DNA from 3 places in the Paenibacillus ihbetae genome. Region 1 is predicted to be linked to each of the others. Evidence: riboswitches for the same ligand, from Rfam matches in the RefSeq annotation. Region 1 holds a riboswitch; each other region holds the start of a gene.

Region 1 (4,966 bases):
GCCTTTGCGTAAGCGAGCAGTCTGAGGAGCAGGGTTGTTTTGCCGCTGCCTAGAAAGCCGCTGATAATAATGACAGGTGTTTTGTTCATCTTCCTCACCTCCGATTAGGGTTGGGCTGCCGGATACAGCTCATCAAACGCTGCTACAGAGTCCGGATTGGTAAAAATGTACGGCGAAGCCGGCTCTTCAATCGTCTCGATCGATTCGGCTTGAATCAGCAGGCGCTCCTCGCCTCCGATCTTCACGGTTTGGACCGTGCCTTCAATCGATACCCAGGCATCATTCTCGAAACGGGATGCCTGCTCTCCGCTCACGAGAATGCCGAACGGAACGGCATCGGCCGTGCAGCACATCAGCAAGAACCGGCTGACGGCAAACATGTTCTTATCCATGCTGTCATCCCTGAAGACAAAGCCTTGGACCGAGATAGGCTTGCCGGCAAAGACAGGCTTATACATCTCGATCGCGCCGACCGTTTCGGAAAATATTTCGGGCCTTACCGTGACGGAGGGCAAGGCGTACAGCCGCTTGGCCAGCTCCGCAAATTCGACGCTATACTTATCCTTGGGTGCGAAGAGATCGACAGGAGCATTTTCATTACCGGCGGGGTTGGGTTTGCCGACGCCATCAGCGGTACCGGTATCTTCGGGTACGTCTTCCGAACCGGAGCCGGTCCGGACATCCGGATTCGGATAGGTGTACACCATGCCCTTCTTGGCAGCCATGCTGCTCGCGAGAGGCTGATCGGGCACCAGCAGACCGAAGAACAAAGGCAGGGCGAACAAACCATATACCGTCATATTTCGGACCACGCCCCGGGGATGAGGGTGCTCGCAATCGCATACGTCGCCGGCGTCGCCCATGACGGCATGGTATACCATGCCGAAGGCGATGAACAGAAGCGGAACCGGACAGAGCAGCAGAAGTTTCTGCATCTGCGGAGCCAGGTAGTATTCAAGCAGATTCGATTCATTCAAGTGCATGATATAAATAGCAAGAGCAGCCAATAGCAGCGCACGCATGGCATAATGGACCCGCGTGACCGCCGATGAACGGTTCATGGCAAGGGCTCGCCTCCTTTTTGTTCAAGGATTATCCGCCAAGGAAAATATTCACGATCAGGGAACCGACAAATACGAGCATGACGATGACAATGCTTAGTCCGATGACGAATTTCGTCTTAAATGCGGCGGATAGCATGAGCAGCGTTTTGAAATCGAGCATCGGGCCAAGCACGAGAAAGGACACGAGAGGGCCCACGGTAAAGGTATGCGTAAAAGCCGACGCGACGAATGCATCCGACGTTGAGCAGAGCGAGAGGACAAATGCCAGTCCCATCATGAACAGATAGGAGGACAGCGGACCGTTCGCAAGCGAAAGCAGCTCCTCCCGCGGAATAAACGCTTGAATGCAGGCCGTAACGAAGGCTCCGAGCACCAAATATTTGCCCATATCCACCATTTCGTCGCCGGCATGAACAAAAAGGCTACGCCAAGTTTTGCTGTGTGCGTGGGATGGCCGGCTTCCGGCGGCTTCGGACCCGGCCGTGAAATCTTGGAAGGAGCGCTTAAGCGGGTTATTCTTCACGAAAGCAAATACGAGCAACCCAATCGTGACGGCAATCATGAAGGCCAGTCCCATTCGTCCGATCGTGATCTCGGGATGCGAACGGAATGCCATCATCGTCGCGGCAAGCACCACCGGATTCAGGATCGGGCCGCTAAGAAGAAAGGTGATCCCGACATAAGCCGGCATGCCTTTTAACATGAGCCGGCGCACGACAGGAATCATGCCGCATTCGCAGACCGGAAGGATCATCCCGAGCAGGGAGGCGAACAAGACGCCGGGCACCGGATGCTTCGGCATTAGTCGGCGAACCCATTCTTCCTTGACAAAGATTTGCAGCAGCGAAGAAATCAACACCCCGAGCAGCACGAACGGCAGGGCCTCAAGGAAAATGCCGATGAATACGGTTTTGAGCTGCTGCACTTCGGTACTGCCCAGCAGGGCGAGCCCGCTCCTAGGCATCGTCATGAGAGCCGGGAACAGAAAGAGCAGCGGAAGAAAGAACGGCAGCCATTTGAATAAAGCCGGAATTTTCATGCGGGCCTCCTGACGAAAAAAAATCATCTACGAGGACATTCTATGCTTGGACGATAGACAACTTTCCATTTTAATCAAAAGAATTACGAATAACTCTTTCCATTCGAAGCTATGGCGTACTCCCGCTCGCTCATGGTATAGTAGTAGTACGTTGACTGTGCGTTACTGGCGTAGCTTGGGGTACCAAGAGGGAGCGCATAGTTTCATATGCCGTACGCCTGGGCAAGAGGTAAGGAGACGATCATGTCGCCTTGCCTCTTTATGTTTTATTGACTAACAATGGCGAAGGAGCGGGTTGAACATGAGTACAGAAACGTTGATTTTGGATGGAAAAGCGGTATCGGATGATCTTAAGGCCAAGCTGGCCGTTAAGGTCGAGCAGCTCAAAGCCAAGGGAGTTACTCCTTGCTTGGCGACGATCCTCGTCGGGGATGATCCGGCCTCGGCAACCTATGTGCGAATGAAGGGCAATGCGTGCCGGCGACTGGGAATCGAATCCCGGAAAATCGAGCTGAAGGCGTCGACGACGACCGAGGAGCTCATTGCGGCCATTCGCGAGCTGAATGAGGATTCCGCGGTGCACGGCATTCTGCTCCAGCATCCGGTTCCGCATCATATTGATGAAAGAGCGGCATTCGATGCGATCGCGATCGAAAAGGATGTGGACGGCGTGACCACGCTCGGCTTTTCGCAAAATGCGTTCGGGTTCGCGGACTATCCGTCCTGCACCCCGGCAGCGATTATCGCGATTATGGATTATTACAAGCTTCCAATCGAAGGCAAGCATGCCGTGGTTATCGGCCGGAGCCCGATCCTCGGCAAGCCGGTCTCGATGATGCTGCTAAACCGCAACGCTACAGTGACGATCTGCCACTCCAAAACGAACCATCTAGGCGACATCGTCGCGCAAGGTGATATTGTCGTTGCTGCGGTCGGCAAGCCCAAGTTCATTCAAGGCGAGTGGATCAAGCCGGGCGCTGTGGTGCTTGACGCCGGCTATAACGAAGGCAATATCGGAGATGTCGATTATGAGGCTTGTGCGGAGCGCGCGTCCGCGATCACGCCGGTTCCGGCAGGCGTCGGGCCGGTAACAATTGCCACGCTGCTGAAGCATACGGTTGAGGCGGCCGAAAGAACACTGAAGTCCTAAACATGGATAATGCAATGCAAATGAACCGGGTCCTTTTGAAGGCTCGGTTTTTATAATAGAATTGGAGGCAGAGAGGAAGACTTCCCTTTCCGGCTATGGGCTTGTAAGCCCTTGTACGGACTGTCTTTCACGAGGTTTGGGTCACCAAGATACGGTTAAAAACCAAAGGATTCGCACGGTTGGACAATCACAGGATATAAATTGTTGCTTGCTCTGAAATGCTTTTCATCATTTACAATACACCCATCAGCTAATGAAAAGAGGAGCGAGGGCTAATGAATAAAAAATTGATCTTCTTTGACATCGACGGAACGCTGCTCGATCATGACAAGCGAGTCCCGGAGTCGACACTGGAATCCATTCAGCAATTAAAAGACAACGGGCATGAAGTCGCGATCGCGACTGGTCGCGCTCCCTATCATTTCCAGGACATCCGCGAGCTGCTCGGCATTGATTCCTATGTGTCCCTGAACGGGCAATACGTCGTTCACGAGGGCAAGCCGATATACGGGAACCCGCTGCCTCCGGAGCAGTTGCAGCAGCTCACCGAGCTGGCGGTGCAGCTGGATCATCCGATCATTTATGCGGGAAGCGATGCGATGAAAATGAACGTGACTCACCACAAGTTCATCGATTCCAGCTGGGGCGAGCTGAAGCTGACCATTCCGGAATACGATCCCGAATATTATCTCGGGCGGGATATTTACCAGGCTATTGTGTTTTGTACCGAGGAGGAAGAGGGGGCCTATCGGTCCGGATTTGAAGGAAGACTCGATCTAGTCCGCTGGGGTCCGTACGGCACGGATGTGCTTCCGGCCGGCGGCTCCAAAGCCGAAGGCATCCGGCAGTTTATCCAGGCGCTGGGCATGGAGATTGCCGATACCATCGCCTTTGGCGATTATTTGAATGATCTGGAGATGCTGTCGTATGTCGGCCATGGCGTAGCCATGGGGAACGCGCCTGACATCGTCAAGCGCGCGGCCCGGCATGTTACCAAGGACGTAAGCGAGGACGGCATCCGGCACGGGCTTCAGATGCTGGGCCTGCTGGATCCAAAGCCGCAGGTGATGGCGTAAGCATTTCGGTTGACAAGATGCGCTTTGGCTGCCTGAGCATTAAAGGCATGCCGATTGTGAAGGGGCCATGTACATGGCTCCTATTTATTTGCGGACGTACCATTGGGAAGAATGCAAGGAAAGATGAGGGTTACCTCGGTTCCTTTTCCCGTTTCACTCTTAAGTCTTAATCCATAAGCGCTGCCGTATTTGAATTGGATGCGGTGATGAACGTTAGCCACCCCGATATGTCCGTTCAATATCGAGTCCTTGCCCTCAGTATGGAGAAGATGGTTAAGCTGCTCCAGCCGCTCAGATGACATTCCAATCCCATTATCTTTTACCATGACAACAAGATCCCCATTATCGTTGGTGTGCACATGGATATGTACTGCCCCGCCTTCACCCAAGGTTTCAAGACCGTGCGTGAGCGCATTTTCCACGATCGGCTGGATGATCATCTTGGGTATGAGGAGGGGCAAAAACTCCTCTGGGCAGACCAGTCCATACGTAAAGCGGCCGGAGAACCTTATCTGATAGATGGTGATATACGCGTTTACGATTTGAAGCTCTTCCCCGAGACTGACCTCATCCCCTCCCTTGATGCTGTACCGGAGCATCCGGCTTAAGGCACCCGCCATCTCATACGTTTCTCTGC
Region 2 (4,966 bases), 2.2 Mb from region 1:
TGCGCAGTCCCGACCGACGAAGGTGTGGCGTATCGACAGTGAATCGATGGAATCCGGAAGCCGCACCCCGGAGGAGGAGCAGGCCTTGCATGAAGCGGGCCGTGTGCTGGCAGGCGGGGGGCTTGTCGCCTTCCCGACGGAAACGGTTTACGGGCTAGGCGCCGATGCGGGCAGCACGGAGGCGGTTGAGCGCATATTTGCGGCGAAGGGAAGGCCGTCGGACAACCCGCTGATCGTGCATATTTCGGATTTGTCTCAGCTGGATGACCTGGCGCTTCGGATAAACGATACCGAGCGTGCCCTGATGAAGGCGTTCTGGCCGGGACCGCTGTCGCTGGTGCTGCCTGTGAAGCCGGGTGCCGTGTCGCCCCGGGTGACGGCAGGGCTGGACACGGTCGCGGTTCGCATGCCCGACCACCCCGCTGCGCTCGCCCTGATCCGCGCAGCCGGATGCCCGCTGGCCGCGCCGAGCGCGAACCGCTCCGGCCGGCCGAGCCCTACGCTCGCGGGCCATGTGCTGGAGGATTTGGCCGGCGCGATCGACGGCGTGCTTGACGGCGGCCCTGCCGGGGTCGGCGTCGAGTCGACGGTTGTGCAAGCCGGCGAGGACGGTGCCGTGACGGTGCTCCGCCCGGGCGGCGTCACGGCCGAGCAGCTTGCCGCGGTAGCGGCAAGCGTGCGCCTCGACCCGGCGCTAACAAGCGCCGCCGGGGAGGCGGAGAGCCCGGCGCCCCGCTCGCCGGGCATGAAGTACACGCACTACGCGCCGAAGGGCGCGATGTGCGTGGTGCAGGGCCGCGACGCCGACGCGGTAGCGGCCCGCATCGCGGCCGAGCTTGAGGCCGCCGCCCGCCGCGGCGAGGTGACCGGTGTGCTGTCGTTCGACGAGCACATCGGTCGCTACCGCGCGGACGTGGCCGTGCCGCTCGGCCGCCAGGCCGCGCCGGAGGAAGCGGCCCGCCGGCTGTACGCCGGCCTGCGCCGGTTCGACGAGGCCGGCGCCACCTTCATTCTGGCGGAAGCCTGTCCTGAAGAGGGCCTCGGCGCCGCGGTGATGAACCGGCTGCTGAAGGCGGCGGGGCATCGTGTGATCGACGTGGATCATTAACCGCAGCCTTTTTTTGATGGCCGATTAGGCATCATTTATCCCTTGTCCGCATAAGGTGTACAAGACCATGGGACTTGGGGGAATGGGCATGTTGGAGGCGTCTGTCCAATCGGGACAGCTTGCGGCGATTCTGCTCATGGCGGTTGCACTTGGGCTAGATGCATTTTCGCTTGGCATCGGAGTCGGTTTGCGAGGCGGGCTGCGCTATCGTCATATGCTGGGCATGAGCTTTCTGATCGGCCTGTTTCATATGCTGATGCCCCTGCTGGGGCTGTCTGCCGGCCGTTATGTCGGATTATTGCTGGGACAGGTTACCGGGCTTGCCGCCGGCGGGCTGCTGGTCCTGCTCGGGGGCCATATGATTCACAACGCCTTTCGCGGGGGCGAGGGCAGGCTCGTCCATCCGTCCGCGCTGCTGGGCATGCTGTTGTTCTCGCTTAGCGTCAGCATTGATTCGTTCTCGGTCGGATTGTCGCTTGGCATGTTCGTGCATGATGTGACGCTGATCGTTGTAACCTTCGGCGTTGTCGGCGGCTTGATGTCGATTCTCGGTTTGATGCTGGGCCGTCAGGTCAGCAGCAAGCTGGGCGAGTACGGCGAGATGCTCGGAGGACTTATTCTGGTTGTGTTCGGCGTGATGTTTATTGTTTAATACGGACGGCCGTTAAGGCGAATCGGATATGGAATATGGGATGGATGCAGGGGCTTGTTGATCGGAAGGCTCGCAACCTTATAAGGAATCATTTTCCGAGTAATACCGAATTGGCGAAATTTGTGATGGGATTTGATACAATATCCGTATGGACCTAATACTGACGGGAGGAGCCTTAAGACTGTGAAAAAAATACTGTTTGTCTGCACCGGAAATACCTGCCGCAGTCCGATGGCCGAGGGGATGCTGCGCAAGCTGGCCAAGCAGCGGGGCATTCCGGTGGAGGTGCGATCCGCCGGCGTATCGGCGATAGAAGGCATGCCGGTATCCCATCATGCGGAATCCGTGCTTCGGGATCAGGATATCCGGGACGAGCTCGTATCCAAGCCGCTCACCTCGGAGCTCGTGGAATGGGCCGATCTTGTCCTGACCCTGACCCAATCGCATAAGCAATATGCCATTCGGCAGTTTCCTCACGCTGCTGACAAAATGCATACATTAAAGGAATATGTTGAGGATGACAGCAAGGTACTGTCGGATCTGCAGGAGCAGGACAGTCTATACGCATCGATTGAGCTGGCCCGATCCCTCGGTCAAGAAGTCAGCGACAGGGACCGTGAACGGCTGATCGAGCTTCGCCAGCGCATTCCGAGCTTTGATATCTCGGATCCGTTCGGCGGCACGAAGGAAGAGTATGAAGCGACCGCAGCCGAGATTCGGACGGCATTGTTTCGTTTGTTGGACAAGCTGAATGCGGGCGGTTTGGCATAATCGCTTTGCGGGGAATTCGCCAAGCACCTGCGGGAGAACAGCAGATGACCTGAGCATCGGGACACATAGGAAGGTAAGGCGCGGCAGGCAGGCGATGCAAAAAAAGCCGCTTGCCTTTCCTCGGCGATTGATTTAAGATGTAGGGGAAACAACAATAGATCCGGTGTAACTGGCGACGAAGTGGATGAAACCACGGTGGAGCACCGGAGTATACGGCCGGTCGCCTGGGCAAAGAGCATTGGAGCACTACGTGTGCGCCGACTGCTCTTTTTTCGTCTTTTGCGGGATATTTGGGTTATAATGAAACAAGCTAATCACGCGAAAGCGAACATATGAGGGGGTTTCATCGATGAAAATTGCACTAGGCACGGATCATGCGGGCATTCGCCTGAAAGAGGAAATCATGGAGGTTATTCGCGGCCTTGGACATGAGGTGGAGGATCTCGGCTGCGGCTGCTCCGATTCCGTCGACTATCCGGACTATGCGCTGCCGGTATGCGAGAAGGTCGTGTCCGGCGAAGCCGATCGCGGCATTCTGATCTGCGGGACCGGCATCGGCATGAGCATTGCGGCGAACAAGGTGCCGGGAATCCGGTGCGCCTTGACGCATGATGTGTTCTCGGCCAAAGCAACGCGCGAGCATAACGACAGCAATGTGATCGCGCTCGGCGAACGCGTAGTCGGCCCCGGCCTTGCCGCGGAAATCGTCCATGCTTGGCTGACAACCGAGTTTAGCCACGGCGAGCGTCATGTCGGCCGCGTCAACAAGATCAAGGCGATCGAGGAACGCTACCTCAAGAACGGATAGGACGTTTCTCTCCGGAAAGGCGCTGGACTTAGGGCATGAAGCGACGTTGAGACTATTAAGGGAGGACTGTGGCATGAGCGATGCTTCCAACATTTCCTTAAACGAGCAGACCGCCCGCATCGTCCGCGAGCTTGCCGAGACGGCGAAGCTTGGACCGGGCAAGGTGCTGGTCGTCGGCGTGAGCACGAGCGAGGTTGCAGGCAAGCGGATCGGAACAGGCGGCGCGCTGGAGACGGCGCAGCAGCTGCTTCAAGGCATTGCCGAGGTTCAGGCGGAGTACGGATTCTCGCTGGCCTTCCAATGCTGCGAGCATCTGAACCGAGCGCTGGTCGTCGAGCGCGAGCTGCTTGAGCGGCTTGACTTGACGGAAGTGGCGGCTGTGCCGATTCCGGGAGCCGGCGGCTCCATGGCAGCCAGCGCCTACCGCAGCATGAAGCAGCCTTGCCTGGCGGAATCCATTCAGGCGCATGCGGGCATCGACATCGGCGAGACGCTGATCGGCATGCATCTTCGCAGCGTCGCGGTTCCTTTTAGGCCGAGCGAACGGTACATCGGGGAGGCGCGGGTTACGGCCGCATATACCCGGCCCAAGCTGATCGGCGGAGAGCGGGCCGTTTATCGTCAGGTGCCGGATGCGGATTCCGGATCATGCAATTGATTCGTTTGGAATGAGGCTCGACATCTGGTTTGCTTGTTTGTAGGACTAACGAAGAGGGAAATGCCGGCAGGAGAGTGAAATGATTTCGACTCCATGATCGTGTGTGCCTTTGTTAACGATTCTGCCTTGGATCCCATTCCAAGGATGAAGAAAATCCGGGAGCAGCAGCGATTGTGAAAAAAATTCACGCACTTGCCCCGCATCCCTGCTCGATCGTTGGCCTTATGTAATATGGAAACAAAATATTTTAAGCAAGATTTTGGATCATAGGAGGATATAAATAATGATGGAACATTTGCGTAAGAACGATCCTGCTGTACTTGAGGCGATGGAGCTGGAGCTGAAGCGCCAGCGCAGCAATATCGAGCTGATTGCATCGGAGAACATTGTCAGCGAAGCGGTCATGGAAGCGATGGGCACCGTCCTCACCAATAAATATGCGGAAGGCTACCCTGGCAAACGCTACTACGGCGGATGCGAGCGTGTGGACATCGTCGAGGATATCGCACGCGACCGGGCGAAGGAATTGTTTGGCGCCGATCATGCCAACGTGCAGCCGCACTCCGGCGCGCAGGCGAATATGGCGGTGTATCTCGCAGCGCTCAAGCCCGGCGATACCGTTCTTGGCATGAACCTTGCCCATGGCGGTCACCTGACGCACGGAAGCCCGGTCAATGCCTCCGGCCTGCTGTACAATTTCGTCGCTTATGGCGTTCAAGAAGACACGTTCCTCATTGATTATGATGAAGTCCGCAAAGCGGCGTTCAAGCATCGCCCTCGTCTGATCGTTGCCGGTGCCAGCGCCTATCCGCGCATCATTGATTTCGAGAAGCTGGCCGCGATCGCGAACGATGTCGGCGCGCTGTTTATGGTCGACATGGCTCATATCGCAGGACTTGTTGCGGCTGGTCTTCACCCGAATCCGGTTCCGTACGCGCATTTCGTTACCACAACGACGCATAAGACGCT
Region 3 (4,966 bases), 260 kb from region 1:
GGCGACTGTAGGGATGAAGCTCTGGCCCAGTCCTTGCAGCGAAAACCTGTATATGAACAGCAACGACAAGAGCAAGTAGGTTGTTCCGTTCGCTAAGAAGTATTGCCCGCTGAGATCAAGCAGCTGCTCCTGTCCCTGACCGACAAACAACGAGACGGCGGACGGGCCTGCAAAAAGAACAAGTGCCCCCACCAGGATGCTGAACGATCCCGAAAGCAAAATGCATTGCTTGACGCCGAGCCGAATCCGGTCGATCCGGTTTGCCCCGAAATTTTGCGCCGCAAAGGTTGCCATCGTAACGCCGAAGGAGTTCATCGGCTGGGTTGCGAGCATGTCGATTTTCTGGGCCGCTGTGTAAGCCGCAACCGCCATTGCACCGAGCCCGTTCAGCGTAATTTGAAGAATAATCGCGCCGATCGCGATGATCGAGGCCTGGAAGCCCATCGGGAATCCCACCCGCATATGCTGACCGATAAACGCCCAATCGATCGACCAGTCGGCCGTTTTGAACTGCAGCAGCGGAACCTTTTTATGGATATAGATCAGGCAGAGCAGGCAGGAGAACAGCTGCGAGATGACGGTAGCAAGCCCTGCCCCGGCTACGCCCATCTTAAAGACAAGAATAAACACTAGATCCAGCAAAATATTCAAAATGCTGGCGATCACCAGAAATAATAACGGAGTCCGGCTGTCCCCAAGCGCCCGAAGCAGGTTGGCCAGCAGGTTGAATAGCACTGCCGCACCGACACCTGCATTGATTACGATCAGATACGAATAAGCATCATCCAATATTTCAACCGGCGTATTCATCATGACGAGGGCCGGCTTCGTAAACACGACACTAAGGATGGTCAGGACGATGGTAAAAACGATACTGATCCAAAAGCTCGTACCGACGCTTTTACGCACGCCTGCGATATCCTTAGCCCCGAACCTCTGGGCAGTTATGATGGAAAGGCCGGCCGTCAAGCCTTGCGCAAATCCGATAATAAAAAACATAATGCTTCCGGTCGATCCGACAGCCGCCAGTGCGTTCACGCCGATCGTGCGCCCGACAATGAGCGTATCGGCCATGTTGTAGAATTGCTGAAACAGATTGCCGATTAACAGCGGGATCGTGAACATGATGATCAGTTTAATCGGACTGCCTTGTGTCATATCTTTCATTGCGCGCATCTCCTATGATGTGATAGTCGTCATTCAACATCTTGTTTCTAATATGTATGGTTTCGGACTGCATGTTAGATCACTCCAGCGGCGATTGGTCCGTCCGCAGCACGAATGCCGTTTTCTTGTGTATCTTATCATGAACAACGGCAAATGTGATGCAGGTTTATGTTCAAAATCTAAATAATTTCCATGGGATGCGTAGCCGATCGTCAGATCGCATGTAGGACATATGGATCTATCGTTATTCTCTTATGAAAAAAAGGCCAGCCGGATGCAAACCGGCTGACCTCTCGCTAAGAACCCTATTCTATTCTTCAAGAGCCATTGATACCAAGGTTAAGCGAACAAGACGCACTCCCGAACTCGGTTATCGCTGCCGTTATCCTTCTTCCACCGCAAGCTTGTCCAATGCCTGCTTGGCACGGGATCGCGCTTCTTCCACCTCACCTGCGGTCGACAAGGCCACCGCCACTCTTCTGCCGGCCTTAGTAACAGGTTTGCCGAATAGACGAAGCTGGGTGTTCGGAACCGAGAGCGCCTGCTCGGCACCCGTTATCACATAATTATCCAGCTCCACCGGTGCTTTCAGTGGCCGGCTGGCACCCGGGGTCATCAGCTCGATTTCCGGGATCGGGTAACCAAGGATAGCCCGGACATGAAGCGCAAATTCGGAGAGATTTTGCGTGACCAGCGTAACCAATCCGGTATCGTGCGGGCGCGGCGATACCTCACTGAAATACACTTGGTCCTCGGTCAGAAACAGCTCGACGCCGAACAAGCCGAAGCCGCCCAATTCATCGGTAATGGCCCTTGCGATGCGCTCGGCTTCCTTCATCTGCAGCTCGGATATCGGATGAGGCTGCCAGGATTCGATATAGTCACCGCTTTCCTGCACATGTCCGATCGGCGGACAGAAGCTCGTCCCGCTCACCGAACGAACCGTTAGCAGCGTGATTTCCGATTGGAAGGTGATGAACTCCTCAATGATCACCCGGCCGTTCTGTACGCGCCCCCCTTCCATTGCGATATTCCAGCATGCTTGGATGTCGCTCTCCGATCGGCACACGCTCTGGCCTTTTCCCGAAGAGCTCATAAGCGGCTTAATGACGCACGGAAAGCCCATATCCCTTACCGCAACCTCGAATTGTTCATAGTTGTCCGCGAAGCGATATCTGGCCGTCGGCAATCCGAGTTTCTCCGAGGCAAGCCTGCGGATGCCCTCCCGGTCCATCGTCAGCTTGGCCGCTCTTGCGGTAGGGATGACGCGGAAGCCTTCCTCCTCCAGCTTTACCAGCTCGGATGTGGCCAGGGCCTCGATCTCGGGAACGATCAGATCTGGCTGTTCCCGCTCAATGACCTCCCGGAGCTTGGCGCCGTCGAGCATGTCGATTACGTAATTGCGATGTGCGACGTGCATAGCAGGCGCGTCGGCATATCGGTCAACCGCCACGGTTTCCACGCCTAATCGCTGCGCTTCGATAATGACTTCCTTTCCGAGTTCCCCGGATCCCAGCAGCAGCATTTTTTTCGTTTTATACATCGTTGTCCATTCCCCTTTTCAAGATAAAAATATTAAAAAAGAGGTAAAGGAAAATAAACTTCCCTTACCTCTGCCCAGGCGTACGGCTGTCGTCATCCATGTGCTCCCTCATGGTTCCCCATGTCGCGCCAGTCACACATCGACCTATGCATTGTCAGCTAAATCATACTGAATATTGAGCATGAATGCAATATGGCGGCCCCGGTGATTACAGGAGAGCCCCATTGTCTATCCGTTCATGGACCGACTCTCCTATTCTATTCGCTCCTGTCGTTGATGAAAGCGCATCCTGAACATATAATAGGGGGTAATCAAACCATACAGTCAATAGAAAGGAGACTTGCTGTGCTCCCCTATTCTGTCCCTTATCAGGATTTTGCTTTTGAACACGCTATCATGGGAATGGCGATCGTTTCAATGGAAGGAGAAGTGCTTCAAGTCAATGCAGCTTTGTGCGAGTTATTAGGCTGTTCCAAACAAGAAGTAATGGATGGAACGTTCAGAGCGTTAAACGACGGAGGAATTCTGGAAGTGATCAGGCAAAAGGCAGCAGATGGTCGATTGGAGCCTTCCCCGATGACGGCACTCCACGTTGATGTGAAATACGAACATCCTGAGGGACGGAATCTGCACTTGAAGCTTCACTTCTCGGCGTCCGCTGAAGCGCCAGCGCCGATCCGCCATTGCTTGGTCCAATTTGAGGATCTGACACCTGTTTACGAGCTGGAGGAACAGCTTGTACAGAAGGAAATGAAACTGTCTGAGAGGGAGGATGGCTTCCTGGAACTGCTGGAGGAGCTCCCGCTATCCGCGTTCATTACAAAGAACGGAATTGTCCAGTACGTTAATCAGGCTACGCTGCGGCTGCTTCATGCCTCGGATGCCGCTGACGTGATCGGAATTTCAACCGATGTCGTCGTAGATCCTTCCTCGCATCATAAGCTTGCAAGGCGAAGGACGCGTTACGCGAAATATCGGGAAATCGGGCCTGTTACATACCTGATCAATTGTTTCGACGGACAACAGAAAATCGTCTCCGGTTTCACGCTCATCACGACCTATCAAGGAGAGAAGGCGGCGCTTAGTATATTCAAAGATATAACCGAGCAGAAAATGGAGGAGGATCGCATCATGCAGTCCGAGAAGCTGACGACGGCAGGACAATTGGCTGCTGGCATCGCACATGAGATCCGTAATCCGCTAACGTCGATTAACGGGTTTATCAAGCTTCTTCGTACTTCGGAGAAGAGCAATAAGCTTTATTTTGATATCATCGAATCGGAGCTCAAACGGATTGAGCTGATCGTCAATGAGCTGCTGGTGCTGTCCAAGCCTGAAATCGCCCATGTCAGCAAGCCGCTTGACGTGCTCGACATCATCGAACAAATCGTTACCCTGATGAAGGTCCAGGCCGCGATGAACAATATCGAGATCATCCCGCGTTACCCGGCCGAGCCCGTGTACGTTCACGGGGAAACGAATCAACTGAAGCAGGTATTCATCAATCTGCTGAAGAACGCCATGGAGGCGATGGATCAAGGAGGAACGATTACACTCTCCATCCACCAAAGTGACAGCGATGTCCGCATCATCGTCCAGGATGATGGCATTGGCATGACGCCGGAGCAGATCAAGTCATTGGGACAACCCTTCTATACAACGAAGGACAGCGGAACCGGGCTCGGGTATATGATCACGAAAAACATCGTCCATAATCACGGCGGATCGATTGATGTGAAGAGCTCTCCGGAACGGGGGACCAGCTTTACGATTCAGCTGCCCGTATTGTGATTAATCAGCGAAAAGGTGACAGCACTACATAACCCGTGTAATAAAACATTTCCCTAAGAAGAAAAGGAATCTTACTTCGGAGGGTTCGGTATGCGCTCCGATCCGTCGGTGACGGATATGCTATCATTCCATAATCCTCTGCCATCGTCATCGCTCGCTTCATATGAAGCGGGTCGCTGACGATCAAATACGTGGATAATCCTTCACGTTCACCTGCCGCCTGGGCATAGGACAAATTCTCTTCCGTAATCTTGGATGCCGTTTCGATCATAATATCTGCTTCCGGAACTCCCCGGGCAAGCGCGTAATCCCGGGCAACCTCGGATTCGGCTGACTCAAGGGCGGAGCCCCGTCCTCCCGTAAAGATCAGCTTATCTACATACTGATGCTCATACAGCCATAAAGCATGGTCAATGCGTCCCTGGAATACGGGAGAGGGTTTTCCGTCCCACACAGCGGCCCCTA

The links. Region 1 has a riboswitch for ZMP and ZTP ahead of BBD41_RS26450 (bifunctional 5,10-methylenetetrahydrofolate dehydrogenase/5,10-methenyltetrahydrofolate cyclohydrolase). Riboswitches for the same ligand answer to the same signal wherever they lie in the genome.
Region 2: linked by a shared signal. The riboswitch ahead of rpiB (ribose 5-phosphate isomerase B) and the one ahead of BBD41_RS26450 (bifunctional 5,10-methylenetetrahydrofolate dehydrogenase/5,10-methenyltetrahydrofolate cyclohydrolase) in region 1 are both predicted to bind ZMP and ZTP.
Region 3: linked by a shared signal. The riboswitch ahead of purT (formate-dependent phosphoribosylglycinamide formyltransferase) and the one ahead of BBD41_RS26450 (bifunctional 5,10-methylenetetrahydrofolate dehydrogenase/5,10-methenyltetrahydrofolate cyclohydrolase) in region 1 are both predicted to bind ZMP and ZTP.

Annotation. Positions count from the first base shown of each region.
Region 1 covers NZ_CP016809.1:5,884,073-5,889,038, forward strand. The annotation lists gene BBD41_RS26435 (CobW family GTP-binding protein) at 1-89, opposite strand, end outside; gene BBD41_RS26440 (TIGR03943 family putative permease subunit) at 105-1,061, opposite strand; gene BBD41_RS26445 (permease) at 1,093-2,103, opposite strand; ZMP/ZTP riboswitch at 2,255-2,334, shown strand; gene BBD41_RS26450 (bifunctional 5,10-methylenetetrahydrofolate dehydrogenase/5,10-methenyltetrahydrofolate cyclohydrolase) at 2,405-3,253, shown strand; gene BBD41_RS26455 (Cof-type HAD-IIB family hydrolase) at 3,529-4,329, shown strand; gene BBD41_RS26460 (cache domain-containing sensor histidine kinase) at 4,410-4,966, opposite strand, start outside.
Region 2 covers NZ_CP016809.1:3,725,116-3,730,081, forward strand. The annotation lists gene BBD41_RS16470 (L-threonylcarbamoyladenylate synthase) at 1-1,108, shown strand, start outside; gene BBD41_RS16475 (manganese efflux pump MntP) at 1,197-1,760, shown strand; gene BBD41_RS16480 (low molecular weight protein arginine phosphatase) at 1,944-2,531, shown strand; ZMP/ZTP riboswitch at 2,687-2,768, shown strand; gene rpiB (ribose 5-phosphate isomerase B) at 2,881-3,339, shown strand; gene BBD41_RS16490 (TIGR01440 family protein) at 3,413-3,997, shown strand; gene BBD41_RS16495 (serine hydroxymethyltransferase) at 4,281-4,966, shown strand, end outside.
Region 3 covers NZ_CP016809.1:6,141,469-6,146,434, reverse strand. The annotation lists gene BBD41_RS27575 (MATE family efflux transporter) at 1-1,167, opposite strand, end outside; gene purT (formate-dependent phosphoribosylglycinamide formyltransferase) at 1,550-2,710, opposite strand; ZMP/ZTP riboswitch at 2,776-2,856, opposite strand; gene BBD41_RS27565 (ATP-binding protein) at 3,056-4,501, shown strand; gene BBD41_RS27560 (YdcF family protein) at 4,506-4,966, opposite strand, start outside.